One region of the Ammoniphilus soli genome, then DNA from elsewhere that is predicted to be linked to it. Evidence: riboswitches for the same ligand, from Rfam matches in the RefSeq annotation. Region 1 holds a riboswitch; each other region holds the start of a gene.
The links. A riboswitch is a leader RNA that binds a small molecule or an ion and turns the genes downstream of it on or off. The one in region 1 is predicted to bind S-adenosylmethionine.
Positions count from the first base shown of each region.

Region 2: another riboswitch for S-adenosylmethionine. It lies ahead of metK (methionine adenosyltransferase); the one in region 1 lies ahead of ABLT31_RS02555 (MetQ/NlpA family ABC transporter substrate-binding protein).
Region 3: another riboswitch for S-adenosylmethionine. It lies ahead of ABLT31_RS17890 (2,3-diketo-5-methylthiopentyl-1-phosphate enolase); the one in region 1 lies ahead of ABLT31_RS02555 (MetQ/NlpA family ABC transporter substrate-binding protein).
Region 4: another riboswitch for S-adenosylmethionine. It lies ahead of ABLT31_RS22000 (sugar ABC transporter substrate-binding protein); the one in region 1 lies ahead of ABLT31_RS02555 (MetQ/NlpA family ABC transporter substrate-binding protein).

Region 1 is NZ_JBEGDL010000001.1:485,591-490,181, reverse strand. It holds gene ABLT31_RS02570 (pyridoxal phosphate-dependent aminotransferase) at 1-527, opposite strand, end outside; gene ABLT31_RS02565 (methionine ABC transporter permease) at 561-1,223, opposite strand; gene ABLT31_RS02560 (methionine ABC transporter ATP-binding protein) at 1,213-2,241, opposite strand; gene ABLT31_RS02555 (MetQ/NlpA family ABC transporter substrate-binding protein) at 2,407-3,231, opposite strand; SAM riboswitch class I at 3,371-3,480, opposite strand; gene hfq (RNA chaperone Hfq) at 3,740-3,973, opposite strand; gene miaA (tRNA (adenosine(37)-N6)-dimethylallyltransferase MiaA) at 4,022-4,591, opposite strand, start outside.
Region 2 is NZ_JBEGDL010000034.1:33,622-38,212, forward strand. It holds gene ABLT31_RS31745 (SpoIIE family protein phosphatase) at 188-2,050, shown strand; gene ABLT31_RS31750 (ATP-binding protein) at 2,043-2,453, shown strand; gene ABLT31_RS31755 (STAS domain-containing protein) at 2,450-2,824, shown strand; SAM riboswitch class I at 2,890-3,037, shown strand; gene metK (methionine adenosyltransferase) at 3,177-4,385, shown strand.
Region 3 is NZ_JBEGDL010000009.1:34,432-39,022, reverse strand. It holds gene ABLT31_RS17905 (glutamate synthase-related protein) at 1-330, shown strand, start outside; gene mtnA (S-methyl-5-thioribose-1-phosphate isomerase) at 478-1,527, opposite strand; gene mtnK (S-methyl-5-thioribose kinase) at 1,534-2,736, opposite strand; SAM riboswitch class I at 3,002-3,134, shown strand; gene ABLT31_RS17890 (2,3-diketo-5-methylthiopentyl-1-phosphate enolase) at 3,313-4,503, shown strand; gene ABLT31_RS17885 (2-hydroxy-3-keto-5-methylthiopentenyl-1-phosphate phosphatase) at 4,500-4,591, shown strand, end outside.
Region 4 is NZ_JBEGDL010000012.1:178,993-183,583, forward strand. It holds gene ABLT31_RS21990 (ABC transporter permease) at 1-707, opposite strand, end outside; gene ABLT31_RS21995 (sugar ABC transporter ATP-binding protein) at 709-2,199, opposite strand; gene ABLT31_RS22000 (sugar ABC transporter substrate-binding protein) at 2,514-3,596, opposite strand; SAM riboswitch class I at 3,821-3,927, opposite strand; gene ABLT31_RS22005 (YmaF family protein) at 4,034-4,363, shown strand; gene ABLT31_RS22010 (alpha/beta fold hydrolase) at 4,406-4,591, opposite strand, start outside.

The DNA of each region.
Region 1 (4,591 bases):
GGGTAGTTTAAAAACATCAATTTCGCTTTATCTAGATCTGATTGCGTGATTTCAGCAAAATCAGGCAAGAACTCATTTTCTTTCCGAAGAGGCATAAAAGACATCCGGGCACCGGTTAAGGCCACGCCTGACCAATAATCCGGATAACCTGGATCGGGAACCAGGCATACATCACCGGGGTTTAACAGAACTTGGCATACCTCAATCAGCCCCGTTTTCCCGCCAAACACGATAGCCACTTCTTCTTCCGGATCCAGCTCAACGCCAAACTCGATTTTATACCAATGGGCCATGGCCTCTTTCAACTCTATGCGCCCTTGGAAAGGAGGATACTTATGATGAACGGGATTGGCTACAGCACGCTGCATCTCTTCCACAATATGCTGCGGAGTGGGAAGATCGGGATTGCCTTGACCTAAATTAATCACATCGTGTCCTGCAGCGGCCACCCGATTAACCTTAGAAACCAAGGTGGCAAAGAATTGGGTCGGCAGGCCCTTCATAATATCTGCGGATTCGATTTTCATTGCATTCATTCTCCTCTTGACATACTGAGTGCCTTAGTTTTTGCGAAGACGCTTAGCTATAAAATTCCCTAGGGATTGGACACCTTGCACAATAATGACCAAAAGAACCACCGTCCAGATCATAACATCCAGCTCCCAACGCTGGTAGCCGTAGCGAATAGCCAAGTCACCTAAACCACCCGCTCCAATTACTCCTGCCATTGCTGTAGCGCCGATCAATCCGATGCTGGCAATCGTCAATCCAAGTGAAATGGCTGGTCGGGCTTCACGTATCATGACACGCCAAATAATCTGTCCACGGCTGGCACCCATGGCTTTAAACGCTTCGATAATTCCTGGATCCACTTCCAGAAGAGCCGTTTCCATTAAGCGCGCAATGTAAGGCGCCGTATAGACTACTAGCGGGACAATGGCTCCTTTTACCCCAATCGCTGTTCCCACAATAAACTTAGTGAATGGAATAATCGCGACCATCAAGATGATAAACGGAACAGAGCGAAGGATGTTGATAATCACATTCAACACATTATAAATGATTGCATTCTCATATATATGCTTCGGCCGAGTAACCACGAGAAGGATACCCAGCGGCAATCCAATGGCAGCTGATATGGTCAAGGAGTAAAATACCATCCACCAAGTTTCTACCAAGGATATCAGATACAGATCGCTTTGTTCCAATAAACTAGTCAACATCCTGCAGCACCTCCACCGTTAAGCCTTCCCCTTGCAGATAGTCTATTCCTTGCCGGATGGCGCCCGCATCCCCCGTAAGCTTCAGAATAAGGCTGCCAAAGGTTGTTTCCTTAATTTGAGTAATGTTTCCATACAATATGTTGGGGCGAAGCGGAAAACGGATAGAAAGTTCAGCAAAAACAGGTTCAGCTGTCGTTTCTCCAACGAATGAGACGCGTATGAGCTCTCCGTTAGCTCGTTCCTGCGCAAATTTTCGTTGCAAGTTTTCAGGCAAATGGATGTCAAACACATTTTTAATGAAGTTTTTCGTCGTTTGTGTTTTCGGTTGAGAAAAAATTTCCAAGACACTTCCCTGTTCAACAACCTGCCCATTCTCCATCACGGCTACATGGTCACAGATTTTTTTGATTACATGCATCTCATGGGTAATCAACATAATCGTAATATCAAATTTTTTATTGATATCCAACAATAAGTCAAGGATGGAATCTGTCGTTTGGGGATCAAGAGCGGATGTCGCTTCATCACAGAGCAAAATCTCCGGATCATTGGCTAGAGCCCGAGCAATCGCTACTCTCTGTTTCTGTCCCCCGGACAATTGTGATGGATACGAGCCGCCTTTTTCCGCTAGTCCCACTAATCGCAGAAGCTCGCTAACCTTTTTTTCGATTTTATCCTTCGGGGTATTGGATAATTTAAGAGGAGCCGCTACATTTTCAAATACTGTACTGGACGATAACAGGTTAAAATGCTGAAAGATCATTCCGATCTTCCGGCGAGCTTCACGCAAGGGCTTTTCCGCAAGATTGGTCATTTCTACTCCGTTTACTATGACTGAACCCGAGCTTGGGGTTTCCAAAAGATTAACGCAGCGGATCAAACTGCTTTTTCCCGCTCCGCTAAACCCGATAACACCAAAAATTTCACCTTTTTTAATCTCTAGATTTACATTTTTCACCGCTTCTACTTTACGGCCATTTTGTTCATAGGTTTTATATAAATTTTTTAAAACAATCATAAGGCTAACCTCCTACTTTCTTTAACTAGCTTGCATCTCAAACCTCATAACTGATGTATTTTCAAGTAGCCGGTCCTCCACCTTAAAAAGAAGGACCCCCTGTGAGGAGGTCTTCTTTTCTTATTCAAAGCTTCTCCAATTCCACTTTGCTGCATACTGAACAGTTTACCAGGATGGGACCACAGAGCCTTGGAAATTCTCTTCTATAAACTTTTTCACTTCATCGGAATGATAGGCCTTTACAAGCTTTTCGAACTCCGGACGATCCTTGTCCTCCGCACGAACCGCAATAAGGTTTACCCAAGGAGAATCGCTCGGTTCGATAAAGATGGAGTCCTTCGTCGGGACAAAGCCATGTTCCATAGCAAAGTTTGTATTAATGGCTGCTGCCGCCAGGTCATCAAGCGCCTTAGGAAGGAATGCAGCCTCTAACTCCTTAAACTTTATGTTCTTTGGATTTTCCGCTACGTCATGGACCGTTGCCTTGACGCCAACTCCTTCTTTTAGCTTTATCCAGCCTGCTTGCTCAAGCAGCTGAAGAGCTCTGGCGCCATTCGTCGGGTCGTTCGGCAATCCTACTTCAGCTCCATCTTCCAGTTCACTTACGTCTTTAATTTTGGTCGAATAAATCCCCATTGGGAAATTTATGTTATTAGCTAGCTTCACCAAATCCAAATTATGGTCTGCTTTAAATTGTTCTAAGTAAGGCTCATGCTGGAAGCTATTTGCGTCCAATTCTCCCTCAGCCAATACTTTGTTAGGCTGAACGTAATCATTGAAGGCTACGATCTCAATTTCCAATCCATCCTTGGCTGCTACTTCCTTTACCTTCTCCATGACTTCTTCATGCGGACCGGCTGTTACTCCTATTTTCAACTTAGCCGTTTGTTCCTCGCTAGCTTGGGTTGGTTGATCTTCAGAGCTTCCGCATCCGGCAAGAAGAGATACGGCTAATATCGATGTCGCTAAGACTTTAGTCCATTTTTTCATTTACTTGACTCCCCTTCATGTTGGCATTGGCTTTAGGAGAGAGAACCCTTTTATTGTCAGTATCCGGGCCCTTGGATGATGACAAATAAAAAACCTCTTCGCAGAGAAGAGGTTTGACGTGTATGTAGTCACGGTCACTCTCTTATCTGTCAGAACTCGGCGTCCTGTTGGAATTGGCACAGCATCTTCAAGCAGAAGATCCGCTGCCGGGTTTCATAGGGCCATTCCCTCCACCTCTCTGGATAAGACAAAAAACAATTCCTAGCGGAATAACTCTCTATACTTGTTAACTTCTGCCATATCTGCTTCTCAGAAGATCAATGCATTTCCATTAATAGTCGCAGGAGATAGAGAAGATAACGTTATTGAGAATATTACGTTTTGATCTTTCTGTCAATAAAATCAGATGAAGTCTATATAATTAAAACAGTCAGAGAAAACCAAAATAAAAAAACCAAGCCAGAGAGCATCTCTGGCTTGGTTGGCAAATCGTTTGGATTTCCGCGAGCTATTCCTGATTATCAGGCATAAGGGATACCGGACGTTGGGGAAGGAATGTGGAAATCGCATGCTTGTATACTAATTGCTGCTTGCCATCACTATCAATAACAATAGTGAAGTTATCAAACGCGCGGATCAGTCCTCTTAATTGGAATCCGTTCACTAGATATATGGTAACTGGAACATTTTCCTTTCTCAAGTGGTTAAGAAACGTATCCTGAATGTTGATGGAATTTGCCATTGGGGGTTTACCTCCTCTATTTATATCTTAACAGTTATATTCGTGGTCTTACCTAATCTTTCCTGCTACAAAGGTTCGAATATTTTCGACAAGCTCTTGCCTATCCCCGGGGTTAGTCATATCCTGCCAGGTGATATCCTTCATGGATCTAAACCAAGTCAACTGGCGCTTTGCAAAATTCCGGCTGTTTTTCTTAATCAGTTCAACGGCCTCATCAAGCGATAGTGTACCTTCTAGATGCTCAACCATCTCTTTGTAGCCAATCCCTTGCATCGATTGAAGACCCTTATGATATCCTTCGTCAAGCAATCTCCTGACCTCGTCCACAAGGCCTTGTTCAACCATGATATCTACACGGCGGTTGATTCTCTCATATAAGACAGACCGCTCCATTGTCAATCCAAGAAGGCAGAGTTGATAAGGAGACTCGGGTGACCGCTGTTGAAATTCCGCCATAGGCTTTCCCGTTAATTGATAAATTTCTAACGCACGGATTACTCTTTTTACATCATTCGGGTGAAGACGTTCCGCGGTAATCGGATCAATGGATTGCAGCCGTTGATGCAGCGCCTCTTTCCCATGTTCTTCCGCAAACTTTTCTAAAGCATCGCGCAGGGA
Region 2 (4,591 bases), on a different contig from region 1:
CTAGGTCTTTCTTACCGCAATCGTAAAGCCTCTATCAGAAATATATTGCGTACTTGCGGGGAGAAAACCGGAAACTTGAGGCTTACCGATGTTGTATGATCAGATCAAAACATTACTGGATGAGGTTGGTTTGCATCCATCCTTTTCCTTCACCAAGTAGATGAGTACCATGACATCAGGAGGAACTATGACGCTTCGAACTTATATTCCTATTCTTTTATTTTTTTGCGGCTTTCAAGGTTGGGTCTTATCCTTCCCGTTATTTGGCCCGGTTCTTACTTCTTTCGGAACGCAGAAAGGGGTCAACGTAGAGTTTGTGGTTCATGCTTTCTTGTTGGCACTTTCCATTTCGTATGTGTTTTGGGGTTTTTTCGTTTCTAGATGCCCTCTGCAGCCCAAGCGCCTGCGATTCATTCTGATTTTGCATCTGTTGAGTACGTTTATTATCGGCCTATCCTTATATTGGCTGCCTTCTTTCTTATGGATTGTGGCTTTCGTCCTTCTTGGGTTTTTGGGGGCCTTACCGCCCTTTATTTGGCTGTCGCTTGTCACGGTGAAAATTCCGGAAGGAAAGCGGGGCTTTATTTTCGGTATTACAGGATTTTTTATTGAGATTACCATCTACAGTATGAACATCCTTGTCCAAACATGGAGTGTCACCTATTCTTTCTTTCTCTTGCAGTTGATTCTCTTTGTCCCATTGATCATGCTTTTTTGCTATCCACGCCATTTCCATATTCCCTTTGCCGTGGAAAAGTCGAATCAGTCGCCTCTTTGGCCTTGGTGGCCTCTCTATTTCTTTCTTTTTGTCATTTATATGGGCGGCGGGATTATGTATCGACTGATTCATCCTTATATCGAACAGTATCCTAACTTAGACATCTATCTGGGGACTTTGCCCTATGCGATTACGATGCCTTTCATCGGCCTGCTCATTGATCGGATTGGTCCGCGCCCGTTCACGTTTGTCGGTTCCGCCCTTCTCGGTTTCGCTTTTGCCTTGTTTGCCGTTGGTCCATCCTTTTGGGGAGTAGCAGCGGGTATTGTGAAGATGAAAGTGGGGTTTGCGTTTCTCGATTTATTTATTCTGTATTATCTGGCTTATCTTGCCTATACCAAAAGAAACTTTGCTTTCCTTGGGGTAGGGATTGGCATTAATATGTTTTCTATTCTGTCCGGTTCTCTTCTGGCCCAAACGGTAAGCGCCATGATCGGACAGAGTTCATCCATCGCGTTTATTGTGGCAGTGATGGTCATCTTCAGTTCTTTTTTGCTTATTGAATGGGTCGTGAAGAAAGACTCATCCAAAGTCGAAGAGGAGCTCAAATTGGCTAATAAAGTCCAGCAGAATTTGCTTCCCCAAGAATCAGAGTTTCCCAAAAACGTGGATATCTTTGCAGCCATGCAGCCTGCAAAGGAAGTAGGCGGCGATTTTTACGATGTCATTCCCTTGGATCGGAACAAAACCCTATTTGTCATCGGAGATGTAGTAGGAAAGGGATTATCTGGTGGCATGGTGGCCTCTTCTCTCATCAGCCATATTCGTTCCCATGCGAATCCGGGAAGTTCCCTTACAGGGCTTTTGGACTATTTAAATGGTATTGTGATACGGGATTCCCGCTTCACCATGCAAGTGACATTAGGATTGGCATTAGTCGATACGGCTAATCGGACACTGGCTTACGCAAGTGCCGGTCATCCTTTCCCTATCCTGGTTACTCAACAAGGGATTGCGGATATTGAGGTGGCCTCCTTTCCCTTAGGAATGGAAAGGGACCATGATTTTGAGCAAACGGTCATTCCTTTTAGCGAAAAAAATATCCTTGTCATGTATACGGATGGCCTGATCGAGGCACGCAATGCCCAGAAGCAGATGTTTGGTTTTGATCGCTTGAAAGAGGGCTTGCAGCAGGAGGAGTTTTCCATAAAGGATAGGGGATCACTCATCCTGGCTAAATTAAAGGATCATGTTCATAAAGAAGAATTGGAGGATGACGTTACCCTTTTAATGATCGAATGGAAAAGCAGGGGCCAAGAAAAACATGCATGAACTAATTATGGAAATCAAAAGTATATTAGGAGAAGAAAAAAAGGTACTTTCGAAGCTCGAAGAATTATTTCAACCCCTTTCATTTTGTCAAGAAGATTGTTGGGATGTAAAATGTGCGGTTGCCGAGGGATGCCTGAATGCCATCGAACACGGGAACCAGCTATGCGCAGATTTCAACGTCAGAGTGCAAATAAGGATTCAGGGTAATCTGGTAAAAGTCGTAATATCGGATTGTGGTATGCGTTCCGAATCCACGCCTTGCCCTGTGATTTCCCCTGAACGGGGCTGGGGGATCTTATTTATATCAAAATTAATGGATAATTATCGTTTCTGCTTTTTAGAGGAGCAAACGATGCTTTATATGGAGAAAACGATGAGTAAGGAAGCGGGAGGAACAACATGATTACTGAGCTTGAAATCATTGAGGAATTTAAAAATGGGATTCTTATTCTTCATCTTCGGGGAGACATTACGAAAGATTCGGGTGATTCCCTTCTTCGGCTCAAGCCATGGGAACAAGGGTTGGACAGCGGAACCATTGGTGTTGCACTTAATTTTTCTGAAGTGGAATATATTAATAGTTCGGGAATTGCCGCTCTTATTCGGTTGGTTCGCCTATTGACGTCAGGACAATATCCCGTTGGATTCTATCATCTGATCTTCCACTATGAAAAGCTGTTTAAGATGGTGAGTTTGACAAAGTACATGACCATTTATCCAAGCGAGTGGGCGGCAATAGAAGGGTTATCCCTAAAAAAACATCTGGTTGACTGATTAAAATAGGCTAAGAATGATTGACAACTTACCAAAACTTAGCTATTCTTATGCAGAACGGATTACTCTTATTCCGAGAAGGCGCGAGGGACTGGCCCGATGATGCCCGGCAACCCACGGCAATGATTCATATTTTTTCCTTTATGGGGAAAGATACGATTATACCGTGCAAGGTGCTAACCAGCAGGACAAATAGGTCCTGGAAGATAAGAGGTAAAGGAGCGGAATTATGGCCTTTTCCTCATGGAGAAGGTCTTATTTTTTTCACCACCTCTTGAGTGTTCGGAAGCAAGAATTATGAGTGCCGTATCTTACCATTGTCATTTTCCTAAGGAGGTACGTGAATATGGCGTTGAAAAAAGGCCGTCATCTTTTCACATCTGAATCTGTAACTGAAGGCCATCCGGATAAGATCTGCGACCAGATCTCCGATTCCATCCTGGATGCGATTCTTGAGCAAGATCCAAACGCTCGCGTAGCATGCGAAACTTCGGTCACCACGGGTCTTGTGCTCGTAGCGGGAGAAATTACGACATCTTCTTATGTGGATATTCCGAAGATTGTTCGCGAAACGATTCGCGAGATCGGTTATACTCGTGCGAAGTTTGGTTTTGACGCGGATACGTGCGCGGTGTTAACTTCCATTGATGAACAGTCTCCGGACATCGCGATGGGCGTAGACGTGGCGTTGGAATCCCGTGAAGGACAAATGACCGACGAGCAAATCGACGCGATTGGAGCGGGCGACCAAGGATTAATGTTCGGATTCGCAACGAACGAAACCCCTGAGTTAATGCCGCTTCCGATTTCGATAGCTCATAAGCTGGCTCGACGCATTGCGGAAGTTCGCAAGAGCGGAACGTTGACTTACCTTCGCCCGGATGCGAAGACCCAGGTAACAGTAGAATACGATGGCGATAAGCCGGTTCGTATCGACACGATCGTAATCTCTACGCAGCATGATCCGGAAGCAACGTTAGAGCAAATCAAGAAAGACGTCCAAGAGCATGTGATTAAGCCGATTGTTCCTGCGGAATATTTGGATGCTCAAACCAAGTATTTCATTAACCCGACCGGTCGTTTTGTTATCGGTGGACCTCAAGGGGATGCGGGATTAACTGGACGTAAAATCATCGTGGATACCTACGGCGGTTATGCTCGCCATGGCGGCGGAGCATTCTCCGGTAAGGATCCGACGAAGGTTGACCGTTCTGCTGCTTACGCTGCTCGCTATGTAGCCAAGAACCTCGTTGCGGCTGGACTAGCGGAGAAGTGCGAAGTGCAAGTGGCTTACGCCATTGGGGTCGCTCAACCGGTTTCCATCAACGTAGATACGTATGGAACAGGCAAAATCGAGGAAGAGCAGATCGTTACCTTGATCCGCAAGCACTTCGATCTTCGCCCAGCGGGTATTATTAAAGCCCTAGATCTTCGTCGCCCGATCTACAAAGGAACCGCTGCTTATGGACACTTTGGTCGTACGGACCTCGATTTACCATGGGAGCGTACCGATAAGGCGGAGCAGTTAAAGCAAGATGCTGCTGCCTTAGCGCAAGCGTAAAACTTATTAAAAAAATAAAGACCTAATTAGCCTACAGTGGTAGGCTGATTAGGTCTTTTTTGCTTTACTGGATGGGAAAGTTTAAGTAAACTAAGAAATTAAAGTAAATAAACTTTCCCAGAAGCATAAAAAACTTCCACTAAAGGTGGTCTTGCTACCCTGGAATACTTCAATATAGCTTTTTTTATAACATACAATTTTTTTCT
Region 3 (4,591 bases), on a different contig from region 1:
GCGCTTGTTATGGGAGATCCAGGTCCATGGATTTGTGCAGGTATGACCGGTGGTGTGGTTTACGTACACCTTCAGCCTGAAATGGGTCTAGACGAAGCTGCCATCAACCGTCGTATCGCAAAAGGAGCGAAAGTTACTCTACTTCCTCTAGATGAAAAAGGAAACAGTGACGTCGTTGAGCTACTAAACAAATATATTGAAGAATTAAAAGCTACAGATCAACATGAAACCGCAGCACGCATTGAAACTTTACGTGATAACGCAGACCAGCACTTTATGATGCTAGCTCCTGTGAAATTGCAAGCAGATCAGTCTGTTGCGACAGAGTAATCATACAATTAGGTCGGTACCTCAAGAGGTACCGACCTTTTTTATTAGTACCCTTTATCCATCTTTTCTTGAAATAAGAGAACTTTCTTCCTCTATCTTTCCATGCTAAAAAAGAAGGCCAGCCACATCCCTGGCTGACCTTCTCCCCTATTCAAACAATTTCTTTAAATTCACGTCAAAAGGAGCTCGCACAATTCCCTTTTCTGTAATAATTGCTGTCACATACTCGTTCGGTGTGACATCAAAGGCAGGATTGAACACCTTGATATTATGCGGTGCAACTCGGCTACCGCCGATCTCTGTAATTTCTTCGTCAGGACGTTCCTCTATCGGGATCTCTGTTCCTGTTAAGGTGTTCAAATCAATGGTGGACAGAGGAGAAGCAACGTAGAACGGGATTCCTTGAGCCTTGGCCAAGACAGCCAAGCCATAGGTTCCTATCTTATTCGCTACATCACCGTTCGCTGCAATTCGGTCTGTACCCACGATCACAGCTTGTACCCATCCTTTAGACATCACCATGGCCGCCATATTATCGCAGATGAGGGTAACATCTATACCTGCCTGCTGGAGCTCCCACGCCGTCAAACGAGCCCCCTGCAAGACTGGGCGGGTTTCGTCAGCAAAGACCTTGATATCCCATCCCCTTTCCTTCGCAAGAAACATCGGTGCAAGAGCTGTCCCATACTTCGCTGTGGCAATACCTCCTGCGTTGCAGTGTGTAAGCAATCCTATCCCATCATGCATCAAAGTAATCGCGTGTTCCCCAATACTCCGGCAAATCTCCACATCTTCTTCGTGCATGCGTTTGGCTTCCTCTAGAAGCTCTTGTTTTAACACAGGAACTTCTGCGTCTCCCAACGCTTCTGCCTTGTTCATCATTCGGTCTATTGCCCAGAATAAATTGACTGCCGTTGGGCGAGAAGTTGCTAAGTAATCTCTTTTCTCACGCAGCTGGCTAAGAAACTCAGAAGCGTTCGCAGCCTGCAGTTCCCTAGCCCCCAAATACATCCCATAGGCGGCAGCAATTCCGATAGCGGGTGCCCCTCTCACCTTCAATGCGCGAATGGCATTCCACATTTGTTCAATAGTACGGACGTCCTCAAAAACGACTTCTAAGGGAAGCTTCGTCTGGTCCAGCAACAGGACTCGATCCTCTTCCCAGCGAATGGAATGGACATGATTTTCCACAATAATTGACACCTACTCTTCTATATTCTTCACCAAACGCAATAGATCCTCGATACTGCTAATCGAATGTCTTTCCAAAACTAAACTTTGTCCAACCGCCAGAGCTAATCTTTCTGCTTTAGCCCGCGTCTCTTCGTTTTCAATAGAATTCAGGTCGGCAACTCCAGCTAATCCAATTACCCTTCTCATCATTTTGCAGCCGGCAAATCCAATGGAATCCTTCAGAAGGCGACTTGCTGTGTCATCTTGATACCCTTCTGCGGAGTACATGACGTCTTTTACATGTACATCCCATAATCTGCGGAATTCGCCTTCAAACGTGTTCCATACATCCTTTACAGTCTCAAGCAGGTATTCCCGAAACGATTGGCACTCCTGTTCAGAAGCCTTTAATCCTTCCTGAGCAGCATAATTGAGCAGCAGGTTGGCTATGACCGCACCGATATCAAAGCCCATAGGCCCGTAGTAAGCAAACTCCGGATCAATCACCTTGGTGCTCTCTTTTGTGACCATAATACTCCCCGTATGGAGATCCCCATGCAGAAGAGCTTGGGCGTCTGTCATGAAGGAATATTTAAGCTTGGCGATTTCTCTTCGAAGCTCCGCATTCTTCCAGATCCCTTCCACCGTTTCACGGATTAAAGGATTGAAGTTATTCGTATCTGCATCATAATAAGGGTCGGTAAATACTAGATCTTCTGTAATTTTACAAAGCTCCGGATTAATGAACTGCGCTACCTTTTCTTTTTTCTCCTTAAAGTCCAACGCCAGGTCTGAAGTGTAGAACAACGTCTTCGCTAGAAACAAACCAATATGTTGAGCAAAAGCAGGATAACGATTTCCTTCAATTAACCCCTTTCGCATAATAACATGGCTCGATAAATCTTCCATGACCGTGAGAGCTAGATCTTTATCGTAGTGATATACTTTAGGGACTAAGCCCGGACATATTTGATCTTGGATAATGAGGGCTTCACTCTCGATCCGTGCACGGTCTAGTGTAAGCGGCCAGGATTCTCCGACAACTCTGGCATACGGTAAGGCTTGTTTAAATATAATGCTTTTTCCTGAAATTTCATCTTGAATGTGAAAAACCAAGTTCAAATTTCCGTCTCCGATTTCTCGGCTCTCCAACTGTGCACCTTCTGGGAAAATCCCTGGTAAATGACGAGCATATTCGACTGCTTCCTGTTCGCTAAATGCGCGATACTCCATACTCCACCCCTCCAAACGACTATTTTCCTATATTCTTGCCAAATTCCCCAGCCTTTTGGTGAGGATAAGAACATTCAGAATACGTTACAAAAAAAGATTGCGGATTTTAACTAGCTATATACTATCTAGAGTTCTGTAATATTGTCAATCTATTAGGATTTTACAATGCACTAATTTTTCTTCTATTGACTTTATTTTATAAAAAAGCTAAGATTTCAATGTATGTATTGCACTTCTATATGAAACTTTTACAATTTGATATTTCATCTTATCGAGAGATGGCTGAGGGACTGGCCCAATGACGCCCGGCAACCGATTTTTATTTTTCTCCAATTGTGCAAAATAAAAACACGGTGCTACTTCCTGCAGAATGAACTCATCATTCGGAGAGATAAGTTGTATTTGATTCGCTCTTCAAGTACCCCTTATCTAAGAGGTACTTTTTTTCATACTGTCAGAATTTATAGCTTCGCTACACCATTTGGAAAGCACGAGGAAAACTTGTTGTCGAAGTACTATCTTGACGTCAGCCAATCCCTCTAACGGATTAATATTATTTGGAAGGAGTTTTGTCCTTTGTCATACATTACGGTCTCCTATCTCACTGAGGCGAAAAGCCTAGAAAAAAAAGCAGAAGCCATCGCAGTCGGCATGACTGTCGGAAGCTGGACGGACCTCCCGGCGGCAAAGCAGGAAAAACTGCAAAAGCATCTAGGCCGTTCTGCCGGAGCCACTGTTCTCGAAAAGACTGAAGAAGGGCTTGAAAGAGGAGTTATTAAAGTCCAATATCCTGTGGTCAATTTCACGTATGACCTCCCTTCCCTCTTAACCAACGTATTCGGCAAGCTATCCATGGATGGCAAAATCAAATTGCTGGATATCGATTTCCCCGAAGAATTTACAAAAGAATTTTCGGGACCCAAGTTTGGAATTGCAGGTGTACGCGAACGGCTTAATGTCTGCGATCGCCCATTGTTTATGAGCATTTTCAAATCATGCATCGGCCTTCCCCTAGAAGAATTAGTGGAGCAATTCCGGCTTCAAGTAGAGGGTGGCGTAGACTTAGTAAAAGATGATGAAATCTTCTTTGCCGACGAACATGCCCCTTTCCTGGAGCGTATCCGTGCCTGCAAGGAAGTAATTGAAGCGTCTGGCCGCCAAGTGCTCTATGCAGCCAATCTAACAGGTCCTGTTACCGGTCTGATCGAACGGGCAAAAAGGGCCGTGGATAACGGTGCGAACTGCTTGCTGCTTAATGTTTTGCCTTATGGATTGGATATCTTAACCCAACTGAGCCGTGATCCGGATATTCAGGTGCCCATTATGGCCCACCCAGCTATGGCTGGTGCCCTATACCAATCATCTCATTACGGTATATCTGCTCCTCTTTTATTAGGAAAGCTAATGAGGCTCGCAGGTGCGGATATCGTCCTTTTCCCATCTCCCTATGGCTCGGTAGCATTGCCTAAGCAAGAGGCTTTAGACATTGCCCAGCATTTAGCAGAAGAACTGCCAGGCATCCGTCCTGCATTCCCTGTACCTTCTGCTGGTATCCATCCTGGAATGGTTCCACTGCTCTATAAAGACTTCGGCCTAGACCACATGGTTAATGCTGGTGGAGGGATTCACGGACATCCCGCTGGCCCTGTAGGAGGGGGACAAGCTTTCATTGCCGCCATTCAGGAAACTTTGCAGGGAAATGCGCTAGATCAAACGGAGAACCCCCATTTGCTGGCAGCCATTGAAAAGTGGGGAATTGTTAAATGAGTAAAAACATCATATTATTTTGCGACTTTGATGGGACCATTACCGAAAAAGATAACATCGTAGATATCATGAGGCAGTTCGCCCCCCA
Region 4 (4,591 bases), on a different contig from region 1:
ATCCCGCCCAATCCGCAAAACAATCCAGACAAGACATAGGCGAGGGTTCTATAACGGTCTACCGGAACACCGGATAAGCGGGCAGCTTCCGCATTTCCTCCTGTAATGTAAAGCAAGCGCCCTTGGCGGGTATAGTTCAGATAAATATGCACAGCCACCACCGCCAACAGCATCAAAATGACCGGTACGGGAACGGACGCAATTTGCCCCTGTCCCAGCCAAAGGAATCCTTCGTTAAACTTCCCCGGGGCTGTCGATCCATCCGGCATAGGCATGTTGGCGTAGATGGAGTACCCTTTGGTATAGGTTAAGTGAATCCCTTTGACAATATAGAGCATAGCTAAGGTCGCGAGCAAATCCGGTATGCGGATTTTCACGATCAGCAAGGAGTTGACCCAACCGATCAGCACACTCAAAACAATAGGAATCAGCAAGGTGACGAAGATTCCTTGTTCATACCAAATCATCATCGAGGACGAAACGACCGTGGCCAGGGAAACGACAGATCCGACCGAAAGGTCAAATCCATTAATAATAAGCGAAAAGGTCACCCCAATGGCTACTAAAGTCACGATTGAGATCGAACGAAGGATATCCGCTAGATTCCCATACGTAAAAAAGTAAGGGTTAATCAAGCTAAAAAAGATAAGGACAATGGCAATGACCGCGAGGGTTCCGTATTTATAAATCCAATCCATTACTTTCATTTTATTTTCCTCCGCTTGCGTAATACATGATGTTTTCTTGGGTAGCTTCCTCCCGGGACAGCTGCTTGACGATCTGTCCGTCACACATCACCAGGATGCGGTCGGCAATCCCTAAGATTTCCTGAAGCTCGCTGGAAAAGTAAAGGATTCCTTTTTTCTGTTCCGCCAGCTCCCCGATGAGCTTGAAGATGTCTGTTTTCGCTCCAATGTCTACCCCTTTAGTCGGCTCATCAAACATGAAAATATCCGCATCCGTATCCAGCCATTTTCCAATGACCACCTTTTGCTGATTTCCGCCGCTCAGGTTTCCAACAAACTGATGGATGCCGGAGGTTTTGATCCCCAGACGGTCAATGAGTATTTTCGAACGAACCGCCTCCGCGCTTTGGCGCATAAAGCCGAACGAAGCGAACTGCGAGAGAGTGGCCAACGTCAGATTATTTCGCACCGATTCTTCTACCAGAATCCCTTCTTTTCGCCGCTCCTCCGGAACAAGCACGACACCCTGGCTTACGGCATCCGCGGGATTTTGAATCGATAGCGTTTTTCCCCGCAAGATGAGTTGGCCCTCATCACGAGAATCAGCACCGAATAAAATTCTGGCCAATTCCGTTTTACCCGCGCCGACCAAGCCGGCTATACCGACAATTTCTCCTTCGCGAACCTCCAGATCCACTCCTCGGACTTTGCTGCCGCTCCTCATCCCACGCACTTCGAGCAACGTTTCGCCGATAGGGACTCGTTTTTTCGGGAATTCTTCGGAAAAAGCTTTTCCCAACATGTCCGCAATCACCTGATTTATGCTCGTTTCCGATGTCTTCTTGGTTGAGACATGCTGACCGTCCCGCATGACGGTGATCCGATCACACACTTCAAAAATCTCCGGCAAGCGGTGGGAAATAAAGATAATCCCTACATTCTGCTGCTTCAGCTGCCTCATCAGGGCAAACAGCCGCTCAGCTTCCTTCACGCTAAGAGGAGCTGTGGGCTCGTCAAAAATAACATATTTCACATCTTGAGCGATCGCTCTGGCAATCAAGATGATTTGCTTTTCCGAAAGCGTCAGTTCTTCCGCCTTTTTCCGAACAGGGATGGAAAAGCCTAAACGCTTCAGAATCTCCTCGGCATCCCGGTATAAGTCAGGCCACTTGAAAAACGTGCCCCTTCGATTGACCTGCCGATCGAGCAGGATATTCTCCGCTACGCTCAGATAGGGAACCAAGGCGACGTCTACCTCTTGGTACACACATTGAACGCCGTATTTCTTCGCATCAGCGGGAGTTGAAATCTGCACTTTTTCCCCGTCTACCCAGATCTCTCCTCCATCCGCTACATAAGCCCCTGTCAGGATTTTCATCAGCGTGCTTTTCCCTGCCCCGTTAGCTCCCAGCAGCGCATGGATTTCTCCCGCACGAAGCTCAAAATCGACCGCCCGAAGAGCAGGGACGCCTGAAAAGGACTTCTCGATGCGCTTCATCTCTAGTTTGGACATGTTCCATCCCTCTCTTATCAAAAATTAAAACTCCCCCTATTATCCGCGAACCCTATCATCCTGATAGGCCTGAACGTTAATAAAGGGAGTTTTTGGGTACATTCTTGTAGGAAAGACTCCGTATAACAGGAGAATCTCCGGTTATTTCTCTTTTTTAAATGCAATAGGATAAGATAAGAGGATTTTTTCCGGTTAAGTCCGGTAAAACAAGCATTTTTTCCTGATTTCAGGTGGATAACCGGAATTTCTCCTGCTATTTTAGCCCATTTGCCTTCGTTTTTCGGAATAGCAGGATTTTCTCCCGTTATGTTATGTTACTTTTGGTTCTGAGCTTCCAGTTCCTTCATCCACTCTTCGATTCCTTGCGTGCTTTGTCCCCATCCTTCGATGTGCTTGGAAAGGTCACCCATGGTTACCTTTTCCTTCGGAAGCATTTCGCGAGTGACTAGAATTGGATCTAAAGAAACATTTTGCGGGGTTTCTTCCCCTTTAATTTTCTTGTATACGTAACGTACTTGCACGCGTCCGATATCGGAAGGATCCACCGCAGCAGAAGCGATCCAAGGAGATGCTGGATCTTGAATCATTTGCAAGTCTTCATCACTCAAGTCGATCCCGTAAACTTTAATTTCGGTACGGCCCGCTTGTTGGATGGCGCGAGTAGCCCCTTTTGCGAATTCATCCCATGCTGCCCAAACGGCTGTAATATCGCCAGGGTTAGGATATTGCTTCAAGATCGCTTCCATTTGCGTTTGCGTATCTAACGCGGTGTTTGCTGATGCACTACCGAAAGCCGCAACCTCTTTGATTTCTGGGTATTTCTCTTGGAATTGCTTATAAGCGATTTGACGGCGCTCCATCGGAGCAAAACCGGCTACCCAAATCTTAACGATATTCCCTTTGCCGCCTGCATCTTCAGCCAGCTTTTCCAACGTGGACTCGGCCATCTTCACGTCACCTTGCTCCAATACCGTAACGCCAGGAATATCTAAAGCTGCGTCGAACGCAATAACAGGAATTTTTTGCTCAACGGCTTTCTTGACACCTTGCGTTAAAGCTTCCGGTGTTCCATGGTCAATCAAGATCCCATCGAATCGTTGGTTCACAGCCGCATCCAGCTGAGAAGCCATCTTAGCCAAATCATTATCTGCATTAAAGACGGTCAGTTCCCCGCCAAACTTTTCTACTTGTTCTTTTACACCAGCCACGTATTGAGCCGAAAAGGTTCCAATATTAAACTGCATGACTAAAGCAATACGCTTCTTGGCTTCAGTTGCTCCTTCTCCGCCAGAAGTGGTTCCGCCCGCTTCTTCTTTCGCTCCCCCGCCGCATGCGGTGAGGACTAGCGAGAAAATCATGACGAACGAAAGAAAAAGAGATAATTTCTTTGTTTTCATTTGAGTGCCCCCATATTTTTTTATTTATTATAGAAAGACCTGAAAAATTCAGGCAATAACTACCACAGTTTTCTTAGTTGTTTACTTTGCTTTTAAAACTAGAATAATCCGATTTTTTAGCGGAGTAAAGTCCAAAAGTCCTAGTAGTTTATGGTAATAAGGTCCTGGAAAAAGAAAAAACTTCTTCAATAAGAAGAAGTTTCATGAACAAGGCATTTTCCTTCATCTTATCTACCAGGATTCTCCTGCTGGAATTGGCACCTTTTCATGTCCATTCATGAACGGTTGCCGGGTTTCATAGGGCCAGTCCCTCCACCTCTCTCGATAAGAAACTATTCAGTTCGCTAGGTAAGATCTTACTAAAAAAAAATGGGGGCGTCAATAAATTTTTTAGAATCATGATTGCATAGAATGAACCAAAAGGAGGAGTGACCCACATGTCTCTTATGCCTCAACCCCACACCCATTACTTCCGCACTACAGGTTCGGGCGAACACGAGCACTTCGTTCATGCTTTTACCTTTCCTGAGAAGGGAAACTCTACAGATGGTCATGTTCATGCCTTTAAAGGAGTAACCCCAAAAGAACACGGCCACCAGCATTTCTTTACAGGCAGCACAGGGCCCGCCATCCCCCTCCCCGATGGGACACACATTCATGAGGTGAAAGGGAAGATTTATCGAGATGAGGATGGCAGACCCACCCATCCCCATGAGTTTAAAGCTCTAACCGGAAGACCGTTGGGGCAGGCGCCACCGGGGTGGTAGATTCGTTAGTCGATTAACTAACATGTTTGTGCCGGTCATCATTCACATTGTACGCTTGATAAATCCCCGAATCTTCTCAAGGAAAAAATCCCGCTTTTCTAGGTGCGGAGAGTGTCCTGTGTTTTCCACTACCCATTCTTCAAAGTTTCCGGAACGTTCTAACACCACGCGCATTTGAGATACCATGGGCTGTGGAGGAAACTCATCCATGCCTGGCCAACCGGGAAC